One region of the Photobacterium damselae subsp. damselae genome, then DNA from elsewhere that is predicted to be linked to it. Evidence: predicted binding sites of a transcription regulator. Region 1 holds the regulator's gene; each other region holds the start of a gene.
The links. The regulator PurR, encoded in region 1, represses purine synthesis genes. The targets are predictions, from matches to a motif close to TNANGNAAACGTTTNCNTNA.
Positions count from the first base shown of each region.

Region 2: a site for PurR is predicted at 3,097-3,116, ahead of purE (5-(carboxyamino)imidazole ribonucleotide mutase). Genes of this name have one in related genera too.
Region 3: a site for PurR is predicted at 3,858-3,877, ahead of WAX86_RS05890 (phosphoribosylaminoimidazolesuccinocarboxamide synthase). Genes of this name have one in related genera too.
Region 4: a site for PurR is predicted at 3,864-3,883, ahead of WAX86_RS03965 (NCS2 family permease). Genes of this name have one in related genera too.

Region 1 is NZ_CP146970.1:1,491,799-1,499,360, reverse strand. It holds gene WAX86_RS06830 (hemin ABC transporter substrate-binding protein) at 1-210, shown strand, start outside; gene WAX86_RS06825 (iron ABC transporter permease) at 297-1,334, shown strand; gene WAX86_RS06820 (heme ABC transporter ATP-binding protein) at 1,331-2,128, shown strand; gene purR (HTH-type transcriptional repressor PurR) at 2,575-3,579, shown strand; cyclic di-GMP riboswitch class I at 3,899-3,993, shown strand; gene WAX86_RS06810 (TfoX/Sxy family DNA transformation protein) at 4,112-4,702, shown strand; gene WAX86_RS06805 (hypothetical protein) at 5,064-5,456, shown strand; gene WAX86_RS06800 (carboxymuconolactone decarboxylase family protein) at 5,553-6,137, shown strand; gene lpdA (dihydrolipoyl dehydrogenase) at 6,159-7,562, shown strand, end outside.
Region 2 is NZ_CP146970.1:81,931-89,492, forward strand. It holds gene dprA (DNA-processing protein DprA) at 1-214, shown strand, start outside; gene WAX86_RS00380 (DUF494 family protein) at 217-690, shown strand; gene WAX86_RS00385 (topoisomerase DNA-binding C4 zinc finger domain-containing protein) at 801-1,358, shown strand; gene WAX86_RS00390 (5-(carboxyamino)imidazole ribonucleotide synthase) at 1,426-2,547, opposite strand; gene purE (5-(carboxyamino)imidazole ribonucleotide mutase) at 2,550-3,035, opposite strand; gene WAX86_RS00400 (L-threonylcarbamoyladenylate synthase) at 3,228-3,785, shown strand; gene hemF (oxygen-dependent coproporphyrinogen oxidase) at 3,789-4,700, shown strand; gene aroE (shikimate dehydrogenase) at 4,709-5,536, shown strand; gene WAX86_RS00415 (DUF1488 domain-containing protein) at 5,543-5,809, shown strand; gene WAX86_RS00420 (gamma carbonic anhydrase family protein) at 5,799-6,350, opposite strand; rRNA gene WAX86_RS00425 (16S ribosomal RNA) at 6,733-7,562, shown strand, end outside.
Region 3 is NZ_CP146970.1:1,304,401-1,311,962, forward strand. It holds gene torA (trimethylamine-N-oxide reductase TorA) at 1-752, opposite strand, end outside; gene torC (pentaheme c-type cytochrome TorC) at 773-1,951, opposite strand; gene torE (trimethylamine N-oxide reductase system protein TorE) at 1,989-2,165, opposite strand; gene WAX86_RS05890 (phosphoribosylaminoimidazolesuccinocarboxamide synthase) at 2,648-3,751, opposite strand; gene WAX86_RS05895 (metal-dependent hydrolase) at 3,960-4,727, opposite strand; gene WAX86_RS05900 (ATP-dependent helicase) at 5,020-7,344, shown strand; gene WAX86_RS05905 (dicarboxylate/amino acid:cation symporter) at 7,446-7,562, opposite strand, start outside.
Region 4 is NZ_CP146970.1:885,224-892,785, forward strand. It holds gene nqrM ((Na+)-NQR maturation NqrM) at 1-26, shown strand, start outside; gene dinB (DNA polymerase IV) at 217-1,296, shown strand; gene WAX86_RS03960 (aminoacyl-histidine dipeptidase) at 1,364-2,824, opposite strand; gene WAX86_RS03965 (NCS2 family permease) at 3,927-5,216, shown strand; gene gpt (xanthine phosphoribosyltransferase) at 5,293-5,751, shown strand; gene frsA (esterase FrsA) at 6,009-7,271, shown strand; gene crl (sigma factor-binding protein Crl) at 7,434-7,562, shown strand, end outside.

The sequences.
Region 1 (7,562 bases):
ATCATTTTATTGAGCTCTAGAACCGCGGCAACCATCAAAACGATGCCAGATCTAATTAAGAAGATTCCAGTACTAGCCCAAACACCCGCAGCGCAAAATAATGCATTAGCTGTGATAGATGGTACAGCGCTTATTGGTGGTCTCGGTATCCATAGCCTCAACGAAGCGGCTCGATTATCAAATGTTTTCTATCCAACTGTGAATCAGTAACAGATAACGAAATTTCAGTAAAATAATTATCATCAGAGGGAGCATCTGATTCCCTCTCTTTTCTCCTATTTATAGTTTGAGTTTTTATGGGAAATCAACGTTTATCCATCCGCTCCCTCTACCCTATTGGCTTTGGCCTTTTACTACTCGCCATCGTCAGTTCTATTGTTATTGGCCCAATGTCTATTAGCTATAGTGATAGCATTAAAGCCTTACTGCCTTGGCATACCGAACTGCCAAATCATATCAGCTTAGTTATCAATCAGATTCGTCTACCGAGAACTCTGCTCTGTATTATGATTGGAGCAATTCTCGCCATTTGTGGTGCGGTAATGCAGGGGCTATTTCGTAATCCACTTGCTGATCCCGCCATCATTGGGGTAACAGGTGGTGCAGGGCTTGGGGCTGCGTTAGCGATCATTGTATTTGCACCTATTGCAGCGCAATTTCCCACCATTTTAAACTTAGGCGCAATCCCTCTGTTTGCCTTTATTGGCGGTGTTATCAGTACTTTCTTTGTTTATCGTTTAGGTACTGGAACTAATGGAACATCGGTGACTGTGATGCTGTTAGCGGGGGTGGCAATCTCAGCAATATCAGGCGCGGGCTTAGGCTTACTTAATTATGTTGCCGACGATCAAGCGCTTCGTGATTTCTCTTTATGGTCAATGGGTTCATTAGCTGGCGCAACGTGGTCAGGGATCGCTCTAGCAACCGTATCTTTTGTTGCACTGTTTTTCTTTTTCTATCGTAAAGCCAATGCACTCAATGCTTTTTTATTGGGCGAATCAGAAGCCAAGCATATGGGCGTAAATGTCCAACGCCTTAAAAAACAGTTAATCATTACTTGTGCCGCAGGTGTTGGCGTTACCGTGTCACTAACAGGTCCGATAGGGTTTATTGGCCTTATTATTCCTCATCTGGGACGAATGCTAATTGGACCAAACCATAAAAACTTAATTCCGGTATCAGCCCTATTAGGCGCCTTCATTTTGTTACTTGCAGATATGATTGCTCGTACCGCTTTTGCTCCTCAAGAGTTACCAGTTGGTATTATCACTGCCATCATCGGTGCTCCCTTCTTTATTATGTTATTGATCCAGCAAAAAGGACGTATGGCATGAGCAGCACACTATCCTCTCATCACGCAATAGCACTAAAAGCTTCTAACCTTCATTTGCAGCTGGGCAGAAAGACCTTACTAGATAATGTTGATTTAGAAATAAGGTCTGGGCAAATAACCGCGCTGTTAGGTCCAAATGGTGCCGGTAAAAGTAGTCTACTGAAGGTATTAAACGGTGAAATAACGCCAAATTCAGGATCGATTGAGATCTTTTCAAGACCCAAAGATCATTGGCCATCTGAATTATTGGCAAAACACATGGGTATATTGCCGCAGCACAGTACCCTATCGTTCTCATTTCTTGCTCATGAAGTTGCAGAGCTTGGTGCGATGCCTTTAGCAATATCAAATCATCAAGCGCAACAACTAGCGGCTAAGAATATGGTTAAAGTTGGTGTGGATCATCTCGCAAACAGGCTTTATCCAACGCTATCTGGCGGGGAAAAACAGCGCGTTCATTTTGCCAGAGTATTAACCCAGTTATCGCACTCTGGCGAACAATGTATTTTAATGCTTGATGAACCCACATCTGCTCTTGATCTTGCTCATCAACATCATACTTTAGAGATTGCACAAGCGCTTTCACAACAGGGTGCTGCCGTTATCATTGTTATTCATGATCTGAACTTAGCCGCTCAATACGCGGATCGTTTGATCATTTTGAACCAAGGCAAAATTCAAGCTGATGGTACGCCATGGCAAGTACTAACCCCAACCGCAGTCGAAAATGTTTACGGCTGGCCAGTTCAAGTTATCGCTCATCCAGAACATAACTACCCGGTTATTTTGGCTTAATGTCTCTGTTATGAGCAGAAATTGTGCCATTAATCGATAAAACCAATGAATATTTACGTTTAATTACATTCAAATTTATTGATGCCTATCAAGTATTTTCCGCTTCAAGCACAGAAACATTGCACTCGCGCAGACTCTAGGTAAAATGTGATCGCAAGCGATTACACAATGTAATAGAATCGTATAATATTCACTTATAGCACTTGTTATCAAAAAGCCGCTCTTTATGGTGCGGCTTTTTAGCTTTTAGCGGGTTTCACAATACAAACCCGATTACTTGCTTAATCATCTAAACTTTAGCTAATTATTAGAGATTAAAAGCAAGATTAACTGTGTGGTGATAACAAACTGAATAGCCAGAGAGACTCAACGTAGAGCTGGCTAACCAATTTGATATCGAAAGAATTGCGGTCTGACTCTAGACCCCCATTATTAGAAGAATAACTATGGCAACGATTAAAGATGTTGCACGTATGGCTGGTGTTTCAACGACGACAGTCTCTCACGTGATCAATAAAACGCGCTTTGTCGCAGAAGCAACACAAAAGAAAGTTATGGCAGCGGTTGATGAGCTTAATTACGCTCCAAGTGCTGTTGCTCGCAGTTTAAAATGCAATACAACCCGTACAATCGGTATGTTGGTAACTAAATCAACCAACCCATTCTTTGCTGAAGTTGTTCACGGTGTTGAAGAGTACTGTTATAAAGAAGGTTATACGCTTATTCTGTGTAATACAGAAGGTAACCTATCGAAACAACAAGATTACCTTCGCATGCTAGCAGAAAAGCGTGTCGATGGTCTGCTTGTTATGTGTTCCGATCTGGATGAGAAACTGCTTGAGTTGCTAGAACGCAAAAAAGATCTGCCTATGGTTATCATGGATTGGGGCCCAGAGTCACCACATACAGATAAAATCCAAGATAATGCAGAGCATGGCGGCTATATTGCAACTAAACACTTTATTGAAAATGGCCATACCAAAATTGGTTGTTTGTCTGGTCATGAAGACAAGTCAACCTGTCGCGAGCGTCTTAAAGGCTTCCGTAAAGCGATGGCAGAAAGCAATCTATCTGTAAATGAAGATTGGATTCTTGAAGGTGATTTTGAGTGTGATACGGCAGTAAAAGCGGCGCAAGACTTTATCGCGATGACTGAACGTCCAACGGCTATTTTCTGTTTTAATGACATTATGGCTATGGCGATGATCAGCACATTTGAACAAGCAGGATTACGAGTTCCTGATGATATTTCAATTATTGGCTATGACAATATCGATTTAGCGCCATATTTTTCACCGCCATTGACAACAATCCATCAGCCAAAACGTCGTTTAGGTAAAACGGCTGTTGAAATTTTAATGGATCGCGTCAAAGATAAGAATCATGAGCGTCAAACTTTTGAAATGGCGCCTGAGCTCGTTATTCGTAAGTCGGTAAAGAATCTTAATTAATTGGGAATCTATTCCAAATATGAAGCCAATATTCAATATTGGCTTTTTTTATATAAAAAGAAAGACTAAACAGGTCTAATCAGTTTAATGAATTAAAATTTATTCTGTATTCATTTTACCTTAACCAAATTACGATTTAAAAAAAGGTTAATAATAGGATATGTTCGTAACACTTTATTCTTAAAGCGCTTTTTTGGCTGATAATTAAACATTTCTTATGCATCTATATTACTCATTTTAAATTATTAACTGAATCAACATCACAAATTTTGCAACTTCATATAAAAAATATTAAGCTATCTACGTTAACCTTTATCAGTTACGAACAGGGCAAACTATCTTGAAAGAGATAGGACGCAAAGCTTCCGGCCTAAAAGTTTATATACATAAACTCATGGTAGCGGGGTTGCCGATAATCAAAATATCAATGTCATGAATCTTAGGGTTTCTGACAGAATATTTAGTTATTCTGATAATCTAAATCCCCGCTCTGATGTTAGGTGACTCATGATTATTTTCACCGAGAAGAAGCATGGACAAACCAGTATTAAAAAACACGTTAAAATTATTTGAATGTTTTGGGCGTATCAAATCACGCTCTATGTTTGGAGGTTTTGGTATATTCGCGGGTGATACTATGTTTGCTCTGGTAGTAAACAATACGCTACATCTACGGGCCAATTGCCATAATGAAGGGGAATTTAAAGCACTGGGACTAAAACCCTATATATATTACAAAAAAGGATTTCCAGTTGTCACAAAACATTATGCCATTCCTGACTATTGGTGGGATGATACTCAATGCTTAATCAAGCAAGGTGAACTCTCTCTCCAAGCGGCAGAAAAGGATAAGGAATCCAAATCAAAAGCAACACCTAATCGAATTAAAGATCTACCTAATCTACGCTTAACCAATGAACGCATGTTAAAAAAAGCAGGAATTGAAACCGTTGAGCAATTATTTGCTGTTGGTGCTCTTGATGCATTTAAAGCACTACAGTCATCTCAAGGAGACTCTTTAAATCTTGAACTATTGTGGGCACTTGAAGGAGCTATCAGTGGTCAGCATTGGTCAGTAATTACTGAACAGCGTCGCCATGAGCTACTTTCGTCATTAAATTAAAAACAATACTCACAATACGTTGGCTAAATTAACACTTAAGTAGAGAGGCTATTATCAGCCTCTTTTTTTATCAAACAAGTTACATAACAACTGATTAATATATTAATAATCTTATATATCTAGGTTAAAACCACCCATTAAATATAAAACACAGTTTTTAAAAAATAATCATATACAGACATACAAAAAATAAATACAACTAAAGTTTATTGAACAAAGTCACAAAGTTTACACCCACCTTACATCAAAACTACCCTTCACTCATTTTTCCGATAATATAGTTATAGTTTGAGGCTTATATAGGAATACGGGCACTCAAATAATTAAATACTTAGAGATGCTAATGTTGTATGAGGCGATTATGAGTTGTTCCAACCCATTTCCAGGACAAACTACAAATATTTTTAAAGACAAGTTTTGTAAATGGCCAAGACTACTTCAAATTAGTATCGTTCTCTCTTTTCTACCTATTTTTGCCGTTCTCATTGCAGTAAAGCAAAATATAGCCTCATTACAATCACTCTCTGATACCATTGTCGTGATGGGTTTTTTAAATATCTTTCTTCTTGTTTGGGGTTTGATCCTATTTTTTAAGGCTCGCAAACATTGGTATCGTAATTACCACATAGGGAAAAGCCTATTGGTTGCGGTTCTTCCGGTTTTTTTGAGTGGTTATATCCTCATCAACGATCTTCCTGATAATCGTACCGTGCAGCAAGAAACCTCTAAAGTTGTAGAATTTTCCATCAACTAATCGATTTTTAAAGATTTTTTGCTTTTGCTGAAATAAAAACGCGCTACCCTCGGTCTTTGTTGCTAATTCAGTACACTTTGACAGTAAGGGTTGTCCGTGCGCATTCAAGCTAAGAAAAAATATTCCATCTTTATCCGCCCATTACTTTGGTTACAAGAACGACACTATGGTAGCGTTTTAAATCCAGCCAAGTTATGGGGACGTAAGCCAACACTATTTTGGCTTGTTGCAGGATTTTTTGGATACTTAGACCGCTCGAAATCCCCACTATCTCCTGTCTTACGTTCATTAGTCTGTGTTCGTGTATCACAGCTAAATGATTGTGCCTTTTGTGTTGATGCTAATGGAATGAAGCTTGCTGAACGCTGTAATTCTGTTGATAAAATCAAACAACTTGCACATTGGCAAGAGAGTGAACTATTTTCGGATCAGGAACGTGCTGTTCTCGAATACACCGAAGCCATGACCATTACGGGTTCGAAAGTGACAGAAGATATGATCGCAACATTAAGTCAATGGTTTAATGAAGATTCGCTTGTAGAGTTAACGGCTCTTATTGCGTTTCAGAATTTATCTGCCAAGTTCAATACAGCACTTGATGTTCCTGCTCAAGGTTTTTGCTCGTTACCAATTCAACCAAAAGCAGAGCAAAAAAAGAGTCAGGATAATAGCGATATTTAAACGTTTAATTGAGGTCTGTTTATGGACAAAAGAAAACTCTTTTTATTTGGAATAGTCGCTGCTGTGATCGGAGTATGGCTATATTTTGATTTAAGCCAGTACTTCACGCTAGAGCAAGCAAAAGCACAGCAATTAGCACTTCAAGATACGATACATACACATCCTGTTTGGGCAAGTATGGTTTTCTTCTTTGCTTATGTTGCAGTCACGGCCCTCTCTCTGCCAGGAGCGGCGATCATGACTCTGCTTGGGGCGGCTTTATTTGGATTTTGGTGGAGCCTAATACTGGTTTCCTTTGCCAGTACTATTGGAGCAACCCTTGCGTTCTTATTCAGTCGCTTTATTTTACGCGATTGGGTACAAACTAAATTTGGTTCACGCTTATCGGCAATCAATGAGGGAATCAAAAAGCAAGGTAGCTTTTACTTACTCAGCCTTCGCTTAATTCCAGTGTTTCCTTTTTTCCTAATCAACTTATTGATGGGACTAACACCAATAAGGGCTAAACAGTTTTTCTTTGTTAGTCAATTGGGCATGCTACCCGGAACGGCTGTTTATGTTAACGCAGGAACACAGCTCGGAGAAATTAACACTCTTTCTGGGATTATCTCTTTGCCAGTACTGATTTCACTGGCGTTGCTGGGTCTATTCCCTCTCATAGCAAAAGCGGTGATGAATCAAATTCAAGCGCGTAAGATCTATCAAAAATGGCAAAAACCGGCTTCGTTTGACCAAAATATGGTAGTAATTGGTGCTGGTTCCGGTGGTTTGGTGAGTGCTTATATTGCTGCGGCAGTAAAGGCAGAAGTTACTCTGATTGAAAAGCATAAAATGGGTGGCGATTGTCTTAATACGGGTTGTGTCCCTTCAAAAGCACTGATTCGCGCTGCTCACAATATGGCCGAAATCCAACGTGCCGCTGAGTTTGGGGTTTCAACTGGTCCTATCACCGTTGATTTTAAACAGGTTATGACGCGAGTACAAAATGTTATCAGTAAGATTGAGCCACATGACTCTATCGAGCGATATCGTTCTCTTGGCGTTAATTGTATTACGGGTGAAGCATCCATTCGTTCTCCTTGGGAAGTTGAAGTCAATGGTAAAATCATTACCACAAAAAATATTGTTATTGCTACAGGTGCTCGTCCATTAGTTCCTAATATTCCGGGCTTACAATCAGTAAACTATTTGACCTCTGATACCGTATGGTCGCTGCAAGAACAGCCACAAAAACTTTTGGTATTAGGCGGTGGACCAATTGGGTGTGAATTAGCTCAAAGTTTTGCTCGCCTTGGCACAAATGTCACATTAGTTGAAATGGCTCCACAATTATTGATTCGTGAAGACAGTGATGCGGCAAAATTAGTCCAAGATAGCCTTATTGCAGATGGGGTTGAGATTAAACTGGAGCACAAAGCTATGCGT
Region 2 (7,562 bases), 1.4 Mb from region 1:
CCAATTAAGCCAAGCTCTACCCGAGACAGAAAATGAACAATTGCCATTTCCTGAACTGTTGGCTACCGTAGGCAGCGAAGTGATACCAGTCGATGTCTTAGCTGAGCGCAGCCAAATGCCAGTTCATGATGTCATGACGCAATTATTAGAATTAGAATTGCTCGGATTGGTCACCGCATTACCCGGTGGTTATATCAGAACGAGGAGGGGCTAGCCATGATGGATATACTGATGTACTTGTTTGAAACCTACATTCAAAGCGATGCTGAACTCATGTTGGATCAAGATGAGTTATCGGAAGAGTTGGTGCGCGCAGGGTTTCATCAAGATGATATCTATAAGGCACTAAATTGGTTGGAAAACCTCGCAGCACTGCAAGAAGATAGCGATACACCATATGCCAATATGAGTGCGATCACTTCGATGCGTATTTATACGCCACAAGAGATGCAACGTCTTGATATCGCATGTCGTGGCTTTTTGACGTACCTTGAACAACTGAACGTGCTTAGTACTGAGACACGAGAAATGGTTGTTGATCGAGTAATGGAACTCGATACCAATGAGTTCACACTCGATGATCTGAAATGGATTATTTTAATGGTACTGTTCAACGCGCCAGATAATGAAAATGCATATACTCAGATGGAAGAGTTGCTATATGGCACTCAAGAAGGGTATCTCCATTAAGATAGCCAATAAAAGTGAACAGATCGGGTAATATCGGCCCGATTTTTCATTTTTTATTCTACCGCGATTTGCTACTGTAGCTTTATTGATCACTGCTGGTATTTCCTTCTATGTCGCACTCATCGTTATTTTCTAATCATGAACATGCCTTAACGCAAACTTGCCCTCAATGTGGTGAGCCATTGCAAATGCGCTTTGGTAAACATGGACCTTTTCTTGGTTGTAGCCATTATCCAGAGTGTGATTATATTCAACCGCTAAAGCAAAATGATGGCCACATAGTGAAATTACTGGGCGTTCCTTGTCCTAAGTGCCAACAAGAATTAGTGTTGCGCCAAGGTCGATTTGGAATGTTCATTGGCTGTTCCAGCTATCCTCAATGCGATTATATCTCTTCACCAGAAAAGCCAGCGGAAGAGACACATATCGCTTGCCCTGAATGTAAAACAGGTCATTTAGTCGAGCGTAAGTCCCGTTATGGCAAACTGTTTTACGCCTGCGATCAATATCCACGCTGTCGTTTTGCTGTGAACAATAAGCCTGTGATTGGAGAGTGCCAATCGTGCCATTATCCCTTATTAATAGAGAAAAAACTGGCCGCAGGTGTGAAGTTGCAGTGTGCTAACCGTCATTGCCAAGCCTATCAAGATAGTACCGATACTAAATAAACCTAAGGCGCTGATTGTGAGCGCCTTAGATGGATTGGTATTGTTTGATTCGAGAGTTAATAGGATATCAGTGCTCTCTCGGTAGGGCTGGAAATTGGGTCTCTGGTAGAATCGACCCTAAGTGCTGTAACGCCAGCTGCAGTTGTTCTGTGGTGGCTGCAGTCACATTAATATGCCCCATTTTTCGCCCAACTCTCGCTTCTTTACCATACCAATGTACGCTGCAATATGGCAGTTGGTAAATTTCGGTTGGCAAAGAATCAATGCCTAAAATGTTGATCATTGCGGTGGCGCATCGTGCAGCAGTATCACCACAAGGCAGGCCGCAAACTGCCCGGATATGATTTGCAAATTGGCAACATAAGGTACCTTGTTGGGTCCAATGGCCTGAGTTATGAACTCTAGGTGCAATCTCATTGACCAGCAGTTGATCATTGACATCAAACAGTTCAATCGCCAACACACCAACATAATCTAATTGTTCTGCAACTTGACTAAAAATACAGTTAGCCTGTTGTTGCAGCTTGTTATCTTCTATTAACGCCGTGGAAAGACTCAAAACGCCATTAGTGTGGATATTCTCGGTTAATGGGTAGGTGGTGATATTACCTTGCTTATCACGAACCCCGATTATGGAAACTTCGCGCTGAAATGGGATCCAAGCTTCTGCAATAATGGCTTGATTTGGTGTGGCTGCAATACACGCTGCCAGCTGAGGCCAAAGCGAGGCGACATCGTGTTGATCATGCAGACGCCACTGACCTTTTCCATCGTACCCTCCCAATGTACTTTTTAGTACCAAAGGTAGACCTATTGCAGTGATTGCTGAGATCAAATCGTCTTGATTATGGATGATGTGATAGGGTGCACTAGCTACTTGGGCATTATCGAGCAATGCTTTTTCTTTTGCGCGATCACCACCAATTTTTATGGTTTCTGGCGCGGGAAAGAGTTTGCCGCTTTGTTGGCATAAATCCAAAATATCGTGGGCAATATGTTCAAACTCTGCCGTGATTACATCGCTCTGTGCAATGGCTTGCTCAAGGCTATATGGATAAGTTTGCCCACTAATTGGATGGACTATGGTATTGGTCGTCACATCGAATGCCAGAACATTAATATTTAGTGGCGTTGCAGCGAGAGACATCATTCGAGCCAACTGGCCTGCACCTAAGATCAATACTTGCATAGTTACTCCAGACTAGGATCGGGTTGACTAAGAACAGTATCGGTTTGTTGTTGACGAAACGCTTCGATAGCAAGGCGAACTTCTTCATTAGATGTTGCAATGATCTGAGCGGCTAATAGTCCTGCATTTGCAGCTCCCGCTTCGCCAATAGCAAGAGTGCCAACAGCAATACCTTTTGGCATTTGAACAATAGAAAGAAGTGAATCAAGCCCCTTTAAGGCGCGAGATTGAACCGGAACACCCAGTACTGGCAATGAAGTATATGCAGCTGTCATCCCTGGCAAATGAGCGGCTCCGCCAGCACCAGCAATGATAACGGTGATACCTCTTTGCTGCGCGTTTTGAGCGTATTCAGCCAATAAGTGTGGAGTTCGATGAGCAGACACAACCTTGGTCTCGTATTCGACATTAAACCGCTCTAACATTTCAGCAGCATGTTGCATTGTTGGCCAGTCTGACTGTGAGCCCATGATGATCCCAACTTTCATTGTGTTCTCCTTGAAATAGGTATAAAGCGACCGATATCGGCATTATACGGTGCTTTTTCGCTAAGGAAAACGTTTGCGTCAGGGTTTTGCATCGAATTTAATTCCTGCATAGCTATGACAATAGGGACTGGGTAAGATAAGCACTTCAAACTGAAACTAAACAGATAACAGTAAAAAAGAGAAGAGGCCGTTGTGGATAATTTTGCTCAAGTCGTAGCCGCTCTCCAACAAGGAGAAGTGATTGGCTATCCAACAGAAGCGGTATTTGGGGTTGGTTGCGATCCTGATAGCGAACAAGCCGTACACAAACTTTTAGCATTAAAGCAGCGCCCAATAGAGAAGGGCTTAATTTTAATTGCTGCGGATTATGATCAGTTATTAGCTTATGTTGATGAAAGTCAGTTGACGACCAACCAACTTGAGCAGATAAAAAATAGCTGGCCAGGGCCTGTAACCTGGGTGATGCCAACGAAACCGTCGGTCCCTAAATTTTTAACTGGCCAATTTGAGACTATTGCCGTAAGGGTCAGTGATCACCCTTTAGTTCAACAACTGTGTCGTCAGTTTGGTAAACCAATAACTTCAACGAGCGCTAATTTAACAGGACAAGAACCTGGGCGTACCTATCAAGACGTTGAAGCGCAGTTGGGGCAGTATTTAGCGGCTATCTTACAAGGCGAAGTGGGTGGTCGTGATAATCCATCTGAAATCCGCGATGCACAAACGGGTAAAGTATTTCGACAAGGGTAATATATGGCCTTTATAGATAAAGAAGCGGTGAAAATCTTTTTGCTGCAGTTACAAGATCAAATTTGTCGCGCTCTTGAACAACAAGATGGTGTTGCACAGTTTGAGCAAGATGATTGGCAACGAGAACAAGGTGGTGGCGGTCGTACGCGAGTATTACGTCATGGTCAGGTATTTGAACAAGCCGGAGTGAATTTCTCTCATGTATTTGGCGTTGAAATGCCTGCATCGGCAACGGCTCATCGACCTGAATTAGCAGGGCGACGATTTGAAGCTATGGGGGTATCGTTAGTGATTCATCCTCATAATCCTTATGTACCAACGTCCCATGCTAATGTCCGTTTCTTTATCGCTGAAAAAGAGGGGGAAGCACCTGTTTGGTGGTTTGGTGGCGGCTTTGATTTAACGCCGTTTTACCCTTTTGCTGAAGATTGTCTTCATTGGCACCAAATAGCCCATCAGCTTTGCCAACCATTCGGTGACGCTGTGTATTCCCAACATAAGGCTTGGTGTGATCGTTACTTTTTCTTACCCCACCGCAACGAAACCCGTGGTATTGGTGGATTGTTCTTTGATGATTTAAATCAATGGGAGTTTGATAAGTGCTTTGCTTATATCCAAGCGGTAGGGCAAGGTTATTTAGATGCTTATCTACCGATTGTCGAAAAGCGAAAATCTCATTGCTTTGGCGAGCGTGAGCGTCAATTTCAACTGTATCGTCGCGGTCGCTATGTGGAATTTAATTTAGTATATGATCGCGGAACGCTCTTTGGTTTACAAAGTGGAGGCCGTACGGAGTCGATTCTTATGTCGATGCCACCATTAGCTCGGTGGGAATACGATTATCAGGTTGAACCCAATAGTGCAGAAGCTGAGCTTTATCAATATTATCTCAAACCTCGGAATTGGATTGAATAGGATTTCTTATGGATAAGTACGCAGTTTTTGGTCATCCCATTGCACAGAGTAAATCCCCTTATATTCATACTTTATTTGCCCGCCAAACAGGTCAGAAAATGAGTTATGAAGCGATATTAGCGCCCTTAGACGGATTTCAAACAGCATTAGACGATTTTCTGGCTGCCGGAGGTCGAGGCTGTAACATCACTGTTCCTTTTAAAGAGCAAGCTTATCGCGTCGCAACCCAACTGACAGAACGTGCACGTTTAGCAGGAGCGGTGAATACACTTAAATTATTAGATGATGGTGTATTACTGGGAGATAACACTGATGGTGAGGGGTTGGTACAGGACTTATTGGCTCATCAAGTAACGCTTGAAAATCAGCGAATTCTATTAATTGGGGCTGGAGGCGCTGCTCGCGGGGTTATTTTGCCGCTATTGGCACAAAATCCCCAACAATTGGTCATCGCCAATCGTACTTATGATAAAGCTCAAGCCTTAGCGGATACATTTGCCACTTTTGGTAATATTGCGGCAATGGACAATGAAACGTTAGCATTGCAAGATGGGTTTGACGTTGTGATAAATTCTACATCAGCCAGTTTGTCGGGCTCTGTGCCTGATGTGCCAACTTCTGTTATTACTCATCATTCGTGTTGTTACGATATGGTTTATGGTGCTCAACCAACAGCTTTTAATAACTGGACAAGTACGCTGGGTGCAAGCAAAAACCTAGATGGACTTGGTATGTTAGTTGGTCAAGCCGCTGAGAGCTTTATGCTGTGGCGTGGGTTACGACCTGGGGCGAAGCAAGTTCAACGAGAATTACGCCGCTCATTACAAGGTAAATAGTAGAAAATGAATCAAGATATTTTATTTGCAGATATTCAGCTATGGGACAGTGTGCGCCAAGCCGTTAATTTCCCAGCTCAGCAGGCCGGTGCTTTAATTACGTGCTGGGTATCTTTAGCTTGGCTACAACAACATTCTCCTAATCTAGAGTTAGCCAATAAAGAGATAATATTGGCTCGTTTTGCTGAACTGCGCTTTGATCTTGAAGAAATCGCAGAAGAGATGATTGAAGATGAACGTTTTGATGAGTGCGGCGATATCATTATTGGTTAAGTTGATATTCATCTTTTAAACGAACATAGTTGTTTGCCGAGAGAGTCAATGAGGATTTCTCGGCATCACTTAATTGTCTAACTTGTCTGATAGGATTGCCTAAGTAAAGATAACCCGACAGTAAATGTTTATTGGGCGGTATAACACTGCCTGCTCCAATAATGATCTCATCTTCAATGATTGCACCGTCTAAAATAATGGTGCCCATGCCGATTAATACTCGATTTCCTATTGTGCATCCATGCAACATGGCTTTGTGTCCAACCGTTACTTGTTCTCCTATTAATAGAGGAAAACCATTTGGGTATTGCGGTGATGGTCGACTGACATGTAAAACCGCCCCATCTTGAATATTGCTCTCTCGCCCTATCTTTATATAGTTCACATCTCCGCGAATAACGACTTGAGGCCAAATGCTACAATGTGGCGCCAGTTCAACTTGGCCAATAACGGTAGCTGATGGGTCGATATAGGTATTTTTACTGATCTTTGGCTGATAATTTTGGTATTGGCGAATGTCTGCTTGAGTTGTAAATGTCATTTTTGTTCCTAAATGAAATGGAAGTTATTAATTTTACGCTGTTCTTTACAACCAAACTGATCTTTTTGTGGTTTATTTGTTCGCTTGGCAAGAAAAGCTAAGTTTTTTGCAAAAATACCCTTGCCAATGTGATCGAAGTCTCTATAATGCGACCTCACTGACACGGACAACAGCGCAAGCGGTTACCGAAAGTCAGTATTGTTCTTTAACAATTTGACCATGCAATCTGTGTGGGCACTCGTGAAATGATTTAGTCTAAAAGATTTAATCAATGAAACTGAGTGACCAAGTGATACGTAAGTATCAGCACAGTCAATTCATTCATCATTTATGATGAATTAACAGTATTCATTGAGCCGTATCGTTAGATACAACAAAACTTTAATTGAAGAGTTTGATCATGGCTCAGATTGAACGCTGGCGGCAGGCCTAACACATGCAAGTCGAGCGGCAGCGACTTAACTGAACCTTCGGGGAACGTTAAGGGCGGCGAGCGGCGGACGGGTGAGTAATGCCTGGGAATATGCCCTGATGTGGGGGATAACTATTGGAAACGATAGCTAATACCGCATAATCTCTTCGGAGCAAAGAGGGGGACCTTCGGGCCTCTCGCGTCAGGATTAGCCCAGGTGGGATTAGCTTGTTGGTGAGGTAATGGCTCACCAAGGCTACGATCCCTAGCTGGTCTGAGAGGATGATCAGCCACACTGGAACTGAGACACGGTCCAGACTCCTACGGGAGGCAGCAGTGGGGAATATTGCACAATGGGGGAAACCCTGATGCAGCCATGCCGCGTGTGTGAAGAAGGCCTTCGGGTTGTAAAGCACTTTCAGTAGGGAGGAAGGTAGTGTAGTTAACACCTGCATTATTTGACGTTACCTACAGAAGAAGCACCGGCTAACTCCGTGCCAGCAGCCGCGGTAATACGGAGGGTGCGAGCGTTAATCGGAATTACTGGGCGTAAAGCGCATGCAGGCGGCCTGTTAAGTCAGATGTGAAAGCCCGGGGCTTAACCTCGGAATTGCATTTGAAACTGGCAGGCTAGAGTCTTGTAGAGGGGGGTAGAATTTCAGGTGTAGCGGTGAAATGCGTAGAGATCTGAAGGAATACCAGTGGCGAAGGCGGCCCCCTGGACAAAGACTGACGCTCAGATGCGAAAGCGTGGGGAGCAAACAGGATTAGATACCCTGGTAGTCCACGCCGTAAACGAT
Region 3 (7,562 bases), 190 kb from region 1:
ATCTCACCTTTAGCTACTTTTTCTTTTAGCTGAGCAAGGTAAGGGTAGGATTCATGGGTTTCACAGTTCCAACCAACTTGTAGGTTTTTCACTGGATCGTTTGCCCACAAGATTAATGTCTTGGTGTTATCTAAAATTTCAGACCAAGAAGTACCTTGGGCGTAAACTTCCGTTGAACCCAACACATATGGCATGATGGTTTGGCCGGCACCAGTTGAGTAGTCACCCACTTTAGTGATGTAGTTACCGTGCATACCTACTGCGCGCTGCATGTGGCTAGTACAACTGTGGAATTGACCTGTTTGACGCCAACCTGTTTGACCGGCGTGAATTGCCCAAGGACCGTAGTCTTTTTGCATACGCTCTAATTCTTGGTAGAACAGATCCAGAGCTTCATCCCAAGTCACACGTACAAAACGGTTATTACCACGTGTTTCGCCGCTATACTTGTTTTTCTTCAACCAATCGAGACGTACCATTGGGTAGCGAACACGTGAAGGGTTGTAGATAACGCCCTTAATGCCTTTTAACATTTCGGTCGGGTTTTTATCTATTTCGATCGCTTCAATCTCTTGAACTCGGCCACCATAGATATGAGCGCGGAATGCACCCCAGTGAGAACCTGAATACTTCCAGGTTCCTGTAGTTTCAACAGCAAAGGCTTTAGATGAAGCCAGTAGGCTAGGACCAATCACGCCAGCTGCACTGGTCATGGTTAGGCCTTTAAGAAAACTTCTTCTTGATACAGACATGGTTATTTACTCCATCAACCTTAGTGCTTCTCATCAGAAAAATCTGAAGAATGCTTTTGAAGATACTTACGAACTAGGGCTTCACTATCGCGATCGAAGTTAACGAACGCTAGCATGCCATCGAACATTCCTGGCCATGTATTGGCATCGAAATGGTTTTCCGCAGGTTGGGTGTGACATACTGAACAGTTAGTGGTGTAAGCCGATTTTGCCTTTTCCCATACTGGAGTAATGTCGTTAACAAGAGAATCTTTAGGCATCCAAACTTTAGCCGTTACGCGCTGCCATGGAAGACCTGTTAAGTCGTCAACTTTCTCTTCGTATTTATCAACCACTTGATCGTTTTGTGCTGATTCTTTAACCAGAGAGGCAACCGGGATATTCATACCAAAATCTTCCTGAATAACTCGACCATAGCCTTTATCTTTACGCCAACCAGCAATTTCAACTTCAACAGCCTTGTCGGTTTGCGCGATAACTTTTACGCCTGATGCTGGGTTAAGAAGACCGGCTTCAACCTTTAGATCTTTATCTTCATACACAGGTAGGTAACGCACGCTGTATACGGTTTCGCCATCAGCATATTTAGTGTTGTGTGATAGGTTTACTAGCTCTGAAATTAAGCCACCGCTGCTGTCCATATTCTTTGGAAGGTGGTGAGCAATACCTTTATGACAGTCAACACAGCTTTGATCTCGTTCTGCCGCATTCTTCATTTGGACACGAGCTGTTGGCGACATCTTACTAAAGTCCATGCCGTCATAGTCGTGACAGTTACGACACTCAAGAGAGCCGTTAGCACTAAAACGTTCCCACTCATGTTGCGCGAGAACTAAGCGGCGATCTTCAAATTTCTCTGGTGTATCAATAAATCCAGCAAAGTGAGCAAAAACTTCTTTGCTTGCTTGAATCTTACGGGAAATTTTTGCTGTCCATTCGTGTGGAACATGACAATCAGGACAGGTTGCACGAACACCTGAGCGGTTTTTGTCATGAATGGTGTTGGCAAATTCTGGTGCAACGTTTTCTGCGTGACAACCCACACAGAACTCTTCGGTATTGGTCTTTTCAAGTGCTGTATTAAAACCACCCCAGAAAATAACACCGGCAATAAAACCACCTAGGGTTAATACACCTAAGCTGATATGAACACTTGGACGAGAGAATGTCTGCCAAGCTTTGCGAAGAAAGTTTTTCATTATGTGCCTCTCTAATGATTTCTAATGCGTACTTGACTTACATGCCATGGCCTGGAGGGCCAAACACAAACAGTTGTAGCATCCACACAATGAATCCGTAACCACCTACTACCATCACACTTAAAATGGGAAATAAAAAGACTGTGATGAAGAGGAAAGCCTTCCATTCGCGGCCGCGCGTCGATTGGTCTTTTTGATCAGTAACACTGCTCATAAAGAAACTCCTGCTAATAAGGGAAAATGAATACGTAGACATATTTTTTATAAATCTATTTATTTTGCGATCATAAAGTATTCGTTTATTCAGATTCAATTAATACTTATGGGGTAATTGCAATATTTGTAAGGTTTTTTGATGTAAAACGATGATGTGATTTATTGTTAAATTGTTATGAAAAATTATGACAAAATAATAATAAATAAGTCAGTTGTGTTAGTGATGTATGCTGCGTTTTTAAACTATGTATCGTATGTTTTTTAGACCTAATTGTTACGATATTAACGTGTTGAAGAGGCATGGTGTAAAGATGCTCTCCATTATGAATAAGTCATGTATGGCAAAGTGATATATGAATAGAAATGAATTATTATGTAACAGGTTTTATAGTTTGAGCTCTGTCTTGGATATAGTGAAGAGAGTAAGAGAGTAAGAGAGTAAGAGAGGGAAAGATATCCCTCTTATTAAAATAAAAAATATTAATCAATCAGTCCGTACTGATCATTTAAGATCTTGATGATCTCTTGTTTTGGGTTCTGACTGAGTATGATTTTCTGTCCAGTGATTTTTTCAGCAATTCCAATATAGATACGCGAGATATCCATTAAAGTCTCTTGAGGTAAAGCATTATCCCGTGCTAATGCAAAACGCTCATCCATGCGATCTTTATTTAGCAGAATATCAGGGTCATCAAAATAGTTTAATAATACTTGGCGAAAGTCTTCTTTGGAGTTTTCAACAATTTTGCCATTACGGTAAGCAGTACCATCCCAAATGCGAGAAGAGTCAGGTGTACCAACTTCGTCCATATAAATTAATTTTTCGTTTCCATTAGCATCTGTGACGTAGCCAAACTCGAACTTAGTATCAACAAAGATTTGATCTAATTGCTTGAGCTCATCGCTTATCACCGTAAATCCGGCTTTTAGCATATGTTCATAAGTTGCTATATCGGCTTTATCTTGGAAATTAAATGCGGCTAAATTATTTTCAAGATCTTGGCGGGTGACGTTAACATCATCGACTTCAGGCACACCAGGAATACCAGTTAAAATCCCTTTGGTTGATGGGGTAATAAGTAACTCAGGCAGTTTTTGATCTTTTTCTAATCGCTCTGGTAATTCAATGCCACAAAAATTACGTTCACCTTTTTCATAAGCTCGCCACATGGAGCCTGTAATATATTGACGACAGATAGCTTCTACTTTGACTGGCTTAGCTTTTTGTACAATCCAAACAAAAGGGTGAGGAATATCAAGAATATGGCTATCAGCAAGATTGTGTTGTTTAAAGAGGCTAAACCAGTGATTTGAAATTGCGTTTAATGCCGCTCCTTTTCCCGGTACACCATTGAGTCCTCCTTCGGCATGCCAGATACAATCGAATGCTGATATACGATCGCTAATCACCATAATAGCCAATTCGGCATCGGGTTGAACGTTATAATTTTTCTCTTGGATTAAGCGACGACTATCTTCTGGTGTTAACCAATAGACAGAACGAACTTTACCGCTATGGACTGGTTGATTAGTACGAATGGGTAGGTCATCGTTGACAGCAAGAACTTGATCAGCAAGGCTCATGGTGAAATCCCTATATCAAAGCATGAAACATAAATTTCAACGGTTAACCTCTAAGGTTGTGGAGATTAACCTTGGTTATGGCCTGCATCATACTCGCTTTGTTAAAAATAGCAAACGTTTGCGCGGTGGTGTGTTGTAAAGAAAAAGCCATTATTCAGGTTATGAACAATGGCTCCAGTATATAAAATCTATCTTGATGATTTATGTGCTAAATCGATGGAATATGAACAGTTTTGATTTTATCTGCTGTGGAATTTAGTACATCCTTAAGCCAGTATTGAGCTTGGTCAATATTTAGCCATGATGGACTGAAATGAAAATGCTGCCAATGGCTGAGCAAGCGTATGGTTGAATGGGCTGGTGGTGCTGAATACAGTAACAGCACAATTGCCGTCACTTGCGCCAAGCTAATAAATGGATTGCTCAAAGAAAAAGGCTTAAGGGCACTACCAAATGATGACTTAATGCGCTTGTTTGCCAAATCTACGCTGTAAATCTCATCTAAAATTAAGTGGACTAAACCCCCTAATAAAACAAAGCCTCCAGATAGCCAACTAAAGGTATTTTTGTAACCGAGTAAGCTTGCTAAATGTGTAACACATAGCGCCAATAAGGTAACAAAGGCGATAGAATGGCAGCAACCTCTATGTATAGTGATTCTCTGTACCCAAGCTTTGATAATAACTTGAACAATGATGAATAGCCCTACGATATAAAATAAAAGCTCTAACATAGTGACGTGTGAGTAGATATGACAGAGCAAGATAAAACAGCTAAAACTAGCCAGCAGTGTAAATAACCATTTCATCGATGTGGAATGATCTGAATCGATATCGGGCAATAAGCCGCCCATGGTACCAAGAAATGCTAACCAGATGGCCGTTACTGGCATTACATGTTCGGCGGAGAGTAACGCTGCTGCTGCCACACCACTAACCACGGCCGCTACGGTGAAATGGGTTGTAAAATTTGCCACAAATAAAAATACTCTTAAACAACTGTGGTTTTATACAGTGTAATTAGCGTAAAATATTTCGTTTCGCAATCTATTTAGCTTCATTCGACAATTAAAGTGTAACGAACGATTAATGTTTCATCAAAATGAGTATTTGGTCACATTTATTTGCGGGGTTATGAAGCGGGGATTGCTTCTTGTTGGTTGATGATGAGATATACCCAGTTACATGAATGTAAAAGCGAGCATTGTGATGGTCTTGGCTGTGGTATGATGCTGCATCAAAAAATGTTTAATTTAGAGCTTTATTATTATGAGTTGTTTTACCCCTGAACAAATTGCTTTTATTCACCATGAGCAAGGTAATGCTCTATGTGTAGCAGGTGCTGGTACAGGTAAAACAACCACCTTAGTTGGACTTATTCAGCATAAATTGGCACAAATTCCAGCGAATAATATGCTGGTGTTGATGTTTAACCGTGATATCCGCAATGACTTTAAACAAAAGCTTCAAGGTATCGGTATTGAGCAGCAGGTGCCTGTTCATACTTTTCACAGTTTTTGTTATCAGCTCTTGCGTCACACGGGTTATTTACGTGAAACGGGTTACCAAGTCGATTTCCAGCAAGGTGAAAGTGATAAGACGCTTGCTAAACAAGTTTTGCGTCAGATGGGAGCTCAAGAAAAGTCTTATCAAAAGCAGCAGACCTATAAAGATCCGAAGACAATTGAACTGCTAATGAATTTCATTGGATTGGTTAAAGCTTATATGCTGCCACCAAAAGAGGTATTTGACCTTTCTGATATTAGTAGTGAGTATCAATTTATTATTGAAGCATTTCGTAATTTTGAAACGTTACGTCAAGAGCGGAAATTACTTTTCTTTGATGATTGGTTGGTTGAAACCGTTAAGTTACTTCAAAATAATGAAGCGATAAGACAATACTATCATCAACAGTGTCGCTTTATTGTTGTCGATGAATTTCAAGATATTAATACGGCTCAATATCAATTACTAAAGCAATTACTTGGTCCTCAGTCTCAGTTAGTTGCTGTTGGTGATGTCGATCAGTGTATCTATAAATGGCGAGGCAGTGCCCCTCAGTTTATGCTCAATTTTGAACGAGACTTTGCGCCTGCAAAAACCTATAGCTTATCGAGAACATTCCGTTTTGGACACAGTTTAGCGCTTGCCGCTAGCCACTTGATATCGAATAACCGAAATCGCTTTCATGACTTTCAAACGGTATCTCATGAGTCAGTTTCTGATACCCAAATTGAAGTGGTTGGTTCTGAGCGCCAAGTTGGTGAAATTGCGCAGTCTATTCAGCAGTTTTTAGAACAAGGTGGCCAAGCTAAAGATGTGGCAATCTTGGTTCGTCGTTGGTCGCAAACACTGTTATTTGAATTGGCATTTTTGACCAAAAAGATCCCTTATCAAATGCCAGTGCCTTCGGTATTGGGTCATAGTCGGGAAGTCCGGTTGCTGATGGATATTTTAGGTTTTGCTATCGGGCGTTTTGAGCAACAGTCACCGCAGCAGCGCTCTAGTTTTCTCTTTAATATCATGGCATTTCCACACTGTTATGTTCCCAATAAAGATCTTAAGCCTCTGTGTGATGAATTAGCGAATCGACCAATAGAGCAGTGGCGAGCTTATGTAACAAAAGCAGAGAAAATTTATTCAGCGTTGAATTTAGATTCGTTTATTGATCGAGTCGAGTTACTGATTACTTTGCGTCGTAAAGGGCAATTTAAAGCGCTTGATGTGTATCGTCAGTACCGTAAAGAGAGCCAGTTAGATAATTGGATTTGGAAAACGGAGGCTACGGCATCTGAAATTGAAGAAGCGGTTGAACGATTAGACAGTGTAGAAACAGTGCTTGAGTCTATGGATCAACATTGTGAGAAAGCGCTTCAATATTTTGAATATTATACACAGCAATCGACTCATCATGATCAACATCAAGCCCAGCAGCCAAATATCAATGGGGTACAGGTCACCACAATTTTTCGCGCTAAAGGGTGTGAGTTTAGCCAAGTTTATCTGCCATATTGGGATAAAGATGCCTTTCCGTATATGAATCGCTCTAGTGCTGGATTAGCCGCTGATACGGAAGAAGAGCGCCGCTTAGCCTATGTTGCCATGACACGAGCGAAAGATGTTGCTCGCGTCTACTATACGGTTGAGCCAAAGAAAAAAGAGAGTTACGTTCGCGCCAACAAAAACGCCAGTCAATTTGTTTTAGAGTCAAAAGTGGATGTTGCCCAAACGGTTGGAGAGAAACTGTATCAAGAGGGTGAATTACCTCATCATAAATCGCCTATTGTGTATGGTTATTACCAGCGTTTAGGACGATTAGACAATATGGCTCAACCGCCAAAAGAACGAGAAATAGAGTTACCATCTAGCGACGGTGCGTATCAGCAATATAGCTATGAGTGGGCGTTAAATCAGCCATTGCCAGAGAATGCAGATAAGCTTATACGGACGCTCATGCGCACCAAAAAACAGAAATATTTTGAGACAGAACTGGCTCGATTATTAAGGGAAATTCAAACTGTTGGTAGCACAAAACAAAAAGTGCTTGCGAACCGTTTAATTGTGATTGCGAAAGCTCGTTCTAGAATGCTTTAAATCGTCGATATTCTTGATTTGATAAAACAGAGCCACTCAATATAAAGGTATTGAGTGGCTCTGTTTTTTTATGAATAGCTCACCAATTTTTAATTAATCGATTAAGCGGAAGTTTTATTTTGCCATTTATCAACCACAAGTGCGGCAATTAAATCACCTTCAACATTCACCGCAGTACGGAAGGTATCAAGAGGGCGTTCAATCAGTAATAAAATTGC
Region 4 (7,562 bases), 610 kb from region 1:
AGTGGAAGAAGAATCAGATTATTTAAATGATTTAAGTTTCTAGAAGCTAGAGCTTAGAAAAATTTAGGATAGGGTTTAGGAGTGAAAAGCTTGATATATCGTTAGGCTTAGTCAACACATTCTTAGACCCTAGACCCTAGACCCTAGACCCTAGACCCTAGACCTTTTTCCCCATTTCCCGCTATAATAGTGCTGTATGAATAAACAGTGCTTTCTATGTCTCTAATTTCTCCTCAAACAGAACCCGTTCGTAAAATCATCCATGTTGATATGGATTGCTTTTATGCAGCTGTAGAAATGAGAGATAACCCTGAATTGCAACAAGTACCGTTGGCGATTGGCGGACGCTCAGAGCGTGGCGTCGTCAGTACTTGTAATTACATTGCCCGGCAATACGGTATCCACTCTGCTATGCCAACCGGAAAAGCATTAAAACTGTGTCCTCATCTGACTTTGGTTAGAGGGCGGATGGAGGTTTATAAGCAAGTCTCGCAGCAGATTCGCGAGATCTTTCACCGCTATACCGATAAAATTGAACCCTTATCACTTGATGAAGCCTATTTAGATGTCACTGAATGTGAGATGTTTCGCGGCTCTGCAACCTTGATAGCGCAAGATATTCGTCAAACGATTGAACGTGAGTTACAACTTACCGCATCAGCCGGAATTGCCCCGATCAAGTTTGTTGCCAAAATTGCTTCTGATATGAATAAGCCTAATGGACAATATGTGGTAACTCCTGAGCAAATACTGCCTTTTGTGACAGAGCTTAAGTTAGAAAAGATCCCAGGAGTGGGAAAGGTAACGTTACAAAAACTGCATGATAAAGGTTTGTATCTTGGCAAAGATGTTCAAAATTACGATCGTACACTGTTAATGCAGCAATTTGGTAAGTTTGGTCAATCACTATGGAATCGTGCCCATGGTATTGATCCAAGAGAAGTGGTCGTTGAGCGTAAAGCAAAGTCGGTAGGTGTTGAACGTACTTTTGCTCATAATATCTCAACCTATGATGAGTGTTGGCAAGTTGTAGAAAAGCTCTATCCTGAATTAGAGCAGCGATTACAACGGGTACGACCTGAGCTTAATATTGCCAAACAAGGTGTTAAGGTAAAGTTTGCTGATTTCCAACAGACTACGGTTGAGCATTCATTCCCTAAATTAACAAAAGAGCAATTTGCTGGATTGTTGCAAGAGGCGATGACACGTCAACAGGGGCGAGAAATTCGTTTAATTGGTTTGAGTGTTGGGCTTGAACAAGGGCTAAAGGCGCAGCAACTTGCTTGGGATTTTTAGTTTATTGTTGCTTTATATATAAAAAAACGAGCACCTTTACGATGCTCGTTTTTCTTTAACCAGAAACTCAGTGTTTAACTGGGATGTTTTTCAAGATCGCTACCATTTGATCCCAGAATAGGGCAACAGTCTCGATATTAACTTTTTCATCTGGTGAGTGTGGGAACTTAATTGTTGGACCAAAAGATAGCATATCCATAGTTGGGTATGGTTTCTTAAATAGACCACATTCAAGGCCAGCATGAATCACCATGATATTTGGTGTACGGCCATACATATTGTTATAAGTATCGCGGAATAGATGCATGATTTCAGAGTCTGCATCAGGCTTCCAACCTGGGTAAGCACCTGCAAACTCACAGCTTGCACCTGCCAGTTCGGCAACAGCTTTAAGCATACCTTCAACGTTGCTACGGCCCGAATCAATAAGTGAACGAATCAAACAAAGAATAGTAACTTTGTTCTCTTCCGTTGTGATAACACCTACGTTTAGAGAGGTTTCAACAACACCTTGAATATCATCACTCATACGGATCACGCCGTTAGGGCATGCATTTAGTACAGCAACTAGGCGGTTTTGATCAGCAAGAGCCATAATTTGGGCTGGTTGCTCTTGAGTTTCAATAAATAGGTTAATGTCAGTTTCAACATGACCTAACTCAGCATTTAGCAGATCTTGATAATGACTAAATAGTTCATTTAGTTTATCTAAATTAGCAGCTGGTAGTGCTACAACGGCATTTGCTTCACGAGGAATAGCGTTACGAAGACTACCGCCAGTGATGCTTTCTAAGCGCAAACCTAATTCTTGAGCGTGACCAAATAAGAAGCGACCAAGCAATTTGTTTGCATTACCACGACCAGTATGGATATCACAACCTGAGTGACCACCTTTCAGGCCTTTGATAACAAGTTTTGCACCAACAAGCTCTGATGGTGTTGCTTCACGAGCAATTTCTACTGTGATCGCACCGTCTACACCGCCAGCACAGCCCATGTAAACTTCACCTTCTTGCTCGGAGTCAGTATTAAGAAGAATATCACCTTCTAACCAGCCAGCTTCAAGACCGAAAGCACCTGTCATTCCTGCTTCTTCATCAATAGTTAGCAGAACTTCTAGAGGACCATGCTCAATATCTTTTGCAGCCAGAACTGCAAGACATGTTGCCATACCAATACCGTTATCAGCACCTAAAGTAGTACCTTTAGCAGTAACCCATTCGCCATCTACATATGGTTGGATAGGATCAACTAAGAAGTCGTGAGCCGTGTCTTCATTTTTCTGAGGAACCATATCGATGTGAGCTTGTAGAACCACACCTTTACGATCTTCCATTCCTGGCGTTGCTGGCTTTTTAATGATTACGTTACCAACATTATCGCGACGAACATCAAGGCCTTCTTGTTGAGCAAAGCTAACGATGTATTGTGCTAATTGCTCTTCATACTTTGATGGGTGAGGAATAGAACAAATTTTATCGAAAAATTGCCATAACGCTTTTGGTGAAAGTTGACTGATTTCAGACACAGCAGTCTCCCTTTATAGAATCTTGGGCTGAGGTTTTACCTAAAGAACAGTCTAATGCTGCTTTAGATAACCGAAATGATAGTGATATTAACTATCATGAATGGACTCAGCATACCACTGTGTCTTTGGCCGTGATAGTGAAAAATTCTTTACTTGAAAGGGAATGTGAGCTCTCCATCACTCTGATTGTCATAACGCTATACGATTTTGTAGAAACTTGACTGTTTTTTAACTGGCGTATTGAGCAAAAAGAAGAAATGACTTTGAATAATTGGTTGGTTGAATAAAAGCAGCTCGTTATCGGTGTAATAAAATTACCGTATAATGTCAGAATAAAGTGTTTTTTGTGAAAAGTGTGACGAGCTTAAAGAAAATGCTTGTAATTAAATTACTATATGGTTATGATTTCAGCATCTTCAAAGAAAACGAAGTAAATACACTAAACGCTCAGGATGAGCCCGAGAATATCGCCTCCAAGGAACCGAGATTAAGTGGGACCAATGATGGTCTAAATTGCTCCAAGGACTTGAGCCATGCATGACGCATGTTTTTGGATTACTTATGATTAAGGTGATAACAATGAAACTATTTTCTTCTATTGCGCATTTTTGGAATAACCGTTCTATCTATACTGGTAACTTCACTTACCCAAGTTCTTTCGGTTATAAATAATTGAATTTGTGCTGTTGTATTTTCTAATACAGCAACACCGAACATTATGTTCACCCCCCCTAAAATTAAGAATTCTTAAATAGCCAAATGTGGTTATTTGCAACAATTCTGCCGCCACTCCAGTTTGGGGTGGCGTTTTTTTATGCTTGTAAAAGCAAACTTGCTTAAGAATAGCATTCTTCATTTTTTGGTTGTTGAAAAAATAATCACACCTATTTTATTTATCTTATTGCTTTTAAAGGTCTTTTTATCTTGAAATTTTTGTTGAACATAAATAGAACTCTAATCTATTAGTTTTTTGGCAATTGTCAGGGTAAATAGTGGAAATCCATCACTTCTGCGACTATAATCCCACCCCAAAAATAGGCTGCGCAAACGTTTTCTATTTTTATTTTACTTTTATGCATAAATCTCCAAGGAACCGAGTTGCATGTTCGAAAAACTGTTTAAGTTAAAGGAAAACGGTACGAATGTTCGTACTGAGGTGCTAGCTGGGGTAACAACGTTCCTCACCATGGCTTATATTATTTTTGTGAACCCAACAATGCTGGCCAATACCGGTATGGATAAGGGCGCAGTGTTTGTTGCGACCTGTCTTGCTGCCATGATTGGCTGTTTTGTGATGGGCTTTATTGCAAATTATCCGGTGGCTCAAGCGCCAGGTATGGGTCTTAATGCCTTTTTCACTTACAGCGTTGTACTTGGTATGGGCTATACTTGGCAAGTTGCATTAGCTGCGGTTTTCTTATCTGGCTTATGTTTTATCGCCCTGAGTTTGCTTAAAGTTCGTGAATGGATAATTAATGCCATCCCTCATTCTTTGCGGATCGGGATATCGGCAGGTATAGGTTTATTCCTTGCTTTTATTGCCCTGCAAAGTTCGGGTATCGTTGTTGATAATCCTGCAACGTTAGTGAGTGCAGGCGATCTAACCAGTTTCCCAGCTGTTATGGCAGCTTTAGGTTTTTTCTTAACGATCGCTTTGGTTCATCGTGGTTATAAAGCTGCAGTATTAATCGCTATTTTGGTTGTTACTGGCATTAGCATTATTTTTGGTGAAGTGACCTATAACGGTGTTGTTTCTATGCCACCAAGTCTTGCACCAACCTTTATGCAGTTAGATTTTTCAGGCGCAATGGAAGTGGGCCTGATTTCTGTTGTATTTGCTTTCTTATTTGTTGATTTGTTTGATACTGCAGGCACATTAGTTGGTGTAGCAACAAAAGCAAATCTGATGGATAAAGATGGCAAACTGCCACGTTTAAGTCGTGCATTATTAGCTGATAGTACAGCAACATCGATTGGTGCGTTATTAGGTACATCCAATACCACCTCTTTTGTTGAAAGTGTGTCGGGTGTAGCAGTTGGAGGACGTACAGGTCTTACTGCTGTCACAGTCGGTGTATTATTCCTGTTGGCTTTATTTTTTGCGCCACTTGCCGGGATGGTTCCTGCTTATGCAACCGCTGGTGCATTATTCTATGTGGCAATTTTAATGATGTCTGGGTTGGTGAGCGTAGATTGGCGTGATCTTACCGAGGCAGCACCTGTTGTTGTAGTGTGTTTATTAATGCCTTTAACCTACTCAATTGCAGAAGGTATTGGTCTTGGTTTTATTACTTACGCTGCAGTAAAAGTGATGAGCGGGAAAGGGCGTGATATCAATGTCAGTGTTTGGGTCATTGCAGGTCTGTTCTTAGCTAAAATCATTTTTCTATAAGTTTCAGTTTGGCTAGATAGTTTCTGTTTAGCCTCTATATTTTTACAGTTTTATCAGAACAGAGGTTCTTTGGATTATGACTCAGAAGTTCGTCATCACTTGGGATAACATGCAGATGTACACTCGCCAGTTAGCAGAGAAATTGCTACCTGCCGATCAGTGGAAAGGTATTATTGCAGTAAGCCGTGGCGGTTTAGTACCTGCAGCGATTTTGGCTCGTGAGTTAGGCCTTCGTCATGTCGATACCGTGTGTATTTCTAGCTACGACCATGATCACCAACGTGATATGCGTGTTCTTAAGCAAGCTGATGGTGATGGTGAAGGTTTCATTATCATTGATGACTTGGTTGATACTGGCGGTACTGCTGAGAAAATCCGCGAAATGTACCCTCGTGGTAAGTTTGTAACTGTATGTGCAAAACCTGCAGGTAAGCACCTTGTCGATGATTTTGTTGTTGATATTCCGCAAGATACTTGGATTGAACAACCTTGGGATATGGCAGTAACATTTGTTGATCCTATCGCTAAACGTTAAGATCATCGATAAGAAGTAGTTTACTAAATCCAGTAAACTAAGATTGACTAAAAGGCGCTCTATTTTGAGCGTCTTTTTTTATGATTTAACAGCAAACCCATACTAGCCTTGTTATAGTATCTGTAATTCAAATTATCATATGTAATAACTAATGAAACAGTATGTTACTGTTTGTCTGTATTACATTGAGATACTTTTTTCTTGGCGACTGTAACTAAGTTGCAGTGTGATGCCCTTGAACGGCTAGGGAAGTTATTATGGCTGAATCTTCAAAGACCAATCTGTCTGAAAAACTATTTGCACCAAGAGCTAATATTAAAGAAACATCAAATTTAGTGAAAATTGCTCATAGTGATACAGCGGTGCATAACGCAATTGATGGCGATAGTGAAACGGGATGGTATCGAGTTTTGCGTCGTCCACAATGGATCTGGCAAGGGGTTGACCCTATTGTGCTTGAAGAAGTCTTGGCTCGTATCGCTTCAACAGAGGCTCCTCGTACCGATGATGCACTTCTTGATACCGTGATTGGTTATCGCCCTGGTAACTGGAACTATGAGTGGTCGCAAATAGCAGGGCGCTATCACAAGCAAGCTCGTTACCAAGCATCACAAGGTAATAAAGAAACTGCTGCTGAACTGATGTTTAAATCCAGTATCCATTACAGCATTGCAGCTTATCCTCATATCAAAGGGGACGAATTAGCGGCTCAAGCAGAATTACACGCCAATCAAAGTTATAAAGAAGCGATTGAGTTACGTCCTCATGATATGCGCACAATAGATGTAAAATATGAGGGTAAAACGTTCCAAGCGTTTATTCACCTCCCTCGGACCGATAAGCTGCTTCCGACCGTTATTGTGAGCGGTGGCTTAGATACTATGCAGTGCGATCTATGGCGTTTATACACGGATTATTTAGGTCCTGCTGGTTTTGCTATGGTCACTCTTGATATGCCATCGGTGGGTTACAGTGCCCGTTGGAGTTTGACTGAAGATACCAGCCGATTGCACCAAGCCTTACTACAGCAACTGCGTGATGTCCCTTGGGTAGATCATCATAAAGTGGCGATGTTAGGTCTACGCTTTGGTGGTAATGCAGCTATTCGATTGGGATTTCTTGAGTCAGCTCGATTGAAAACCTGCATTAGTTTAGGCGGTATTATTCATAGCTTCTTTACTCAACCTAAGATGCTTGATCAAATTCCACGTATGTATTTGGATGTTTTAGCATCTCGTTTGGGCAAAAATGGGGTATCAAAAACCGCGTTATTATCTCATTTACCTGCTTGGTCATTAAAAAATCAAGGTATTGTTGGTCGACGCCCAGTAGGTATTCCTATGCTTGGTTTGAGTTTAAAAAATGACCCTGTTTGTCCTGAATCGGATAATCAGCTGATTGCGATGTCGAGTTATCGTGGTAAAGCGGTGACCTTACCAGAGAAGCCGCTTCATGATGGTTATCATCGTGCCATGACTATGGTGGTTGAGTGGTTAAACGAAAAAGTATTAGCAGATTAATAGCAACTTGCTGAAATTTAAAGCGTTAACTTGTGATGGTTAGCGCTTTTTTTTACTTTATACTGGCTTTACTTTTGTTTATCCAAAGAGACTTGTCCATAATTATTAGATAGTTAGCTAATGGATGATTAGCTGTATAATCAAACTATGGATGGGTAGACTATGACAACAGCAACATTTCCCCCTTATGGCCGATTAGTCACAAAATTAACCGCTATCGGTCCATATTTACGTCAAGAACAGACCAGTACAGAGCTGTTTTTCTTTGACTGTTTAGCCAGTTGTATTAAT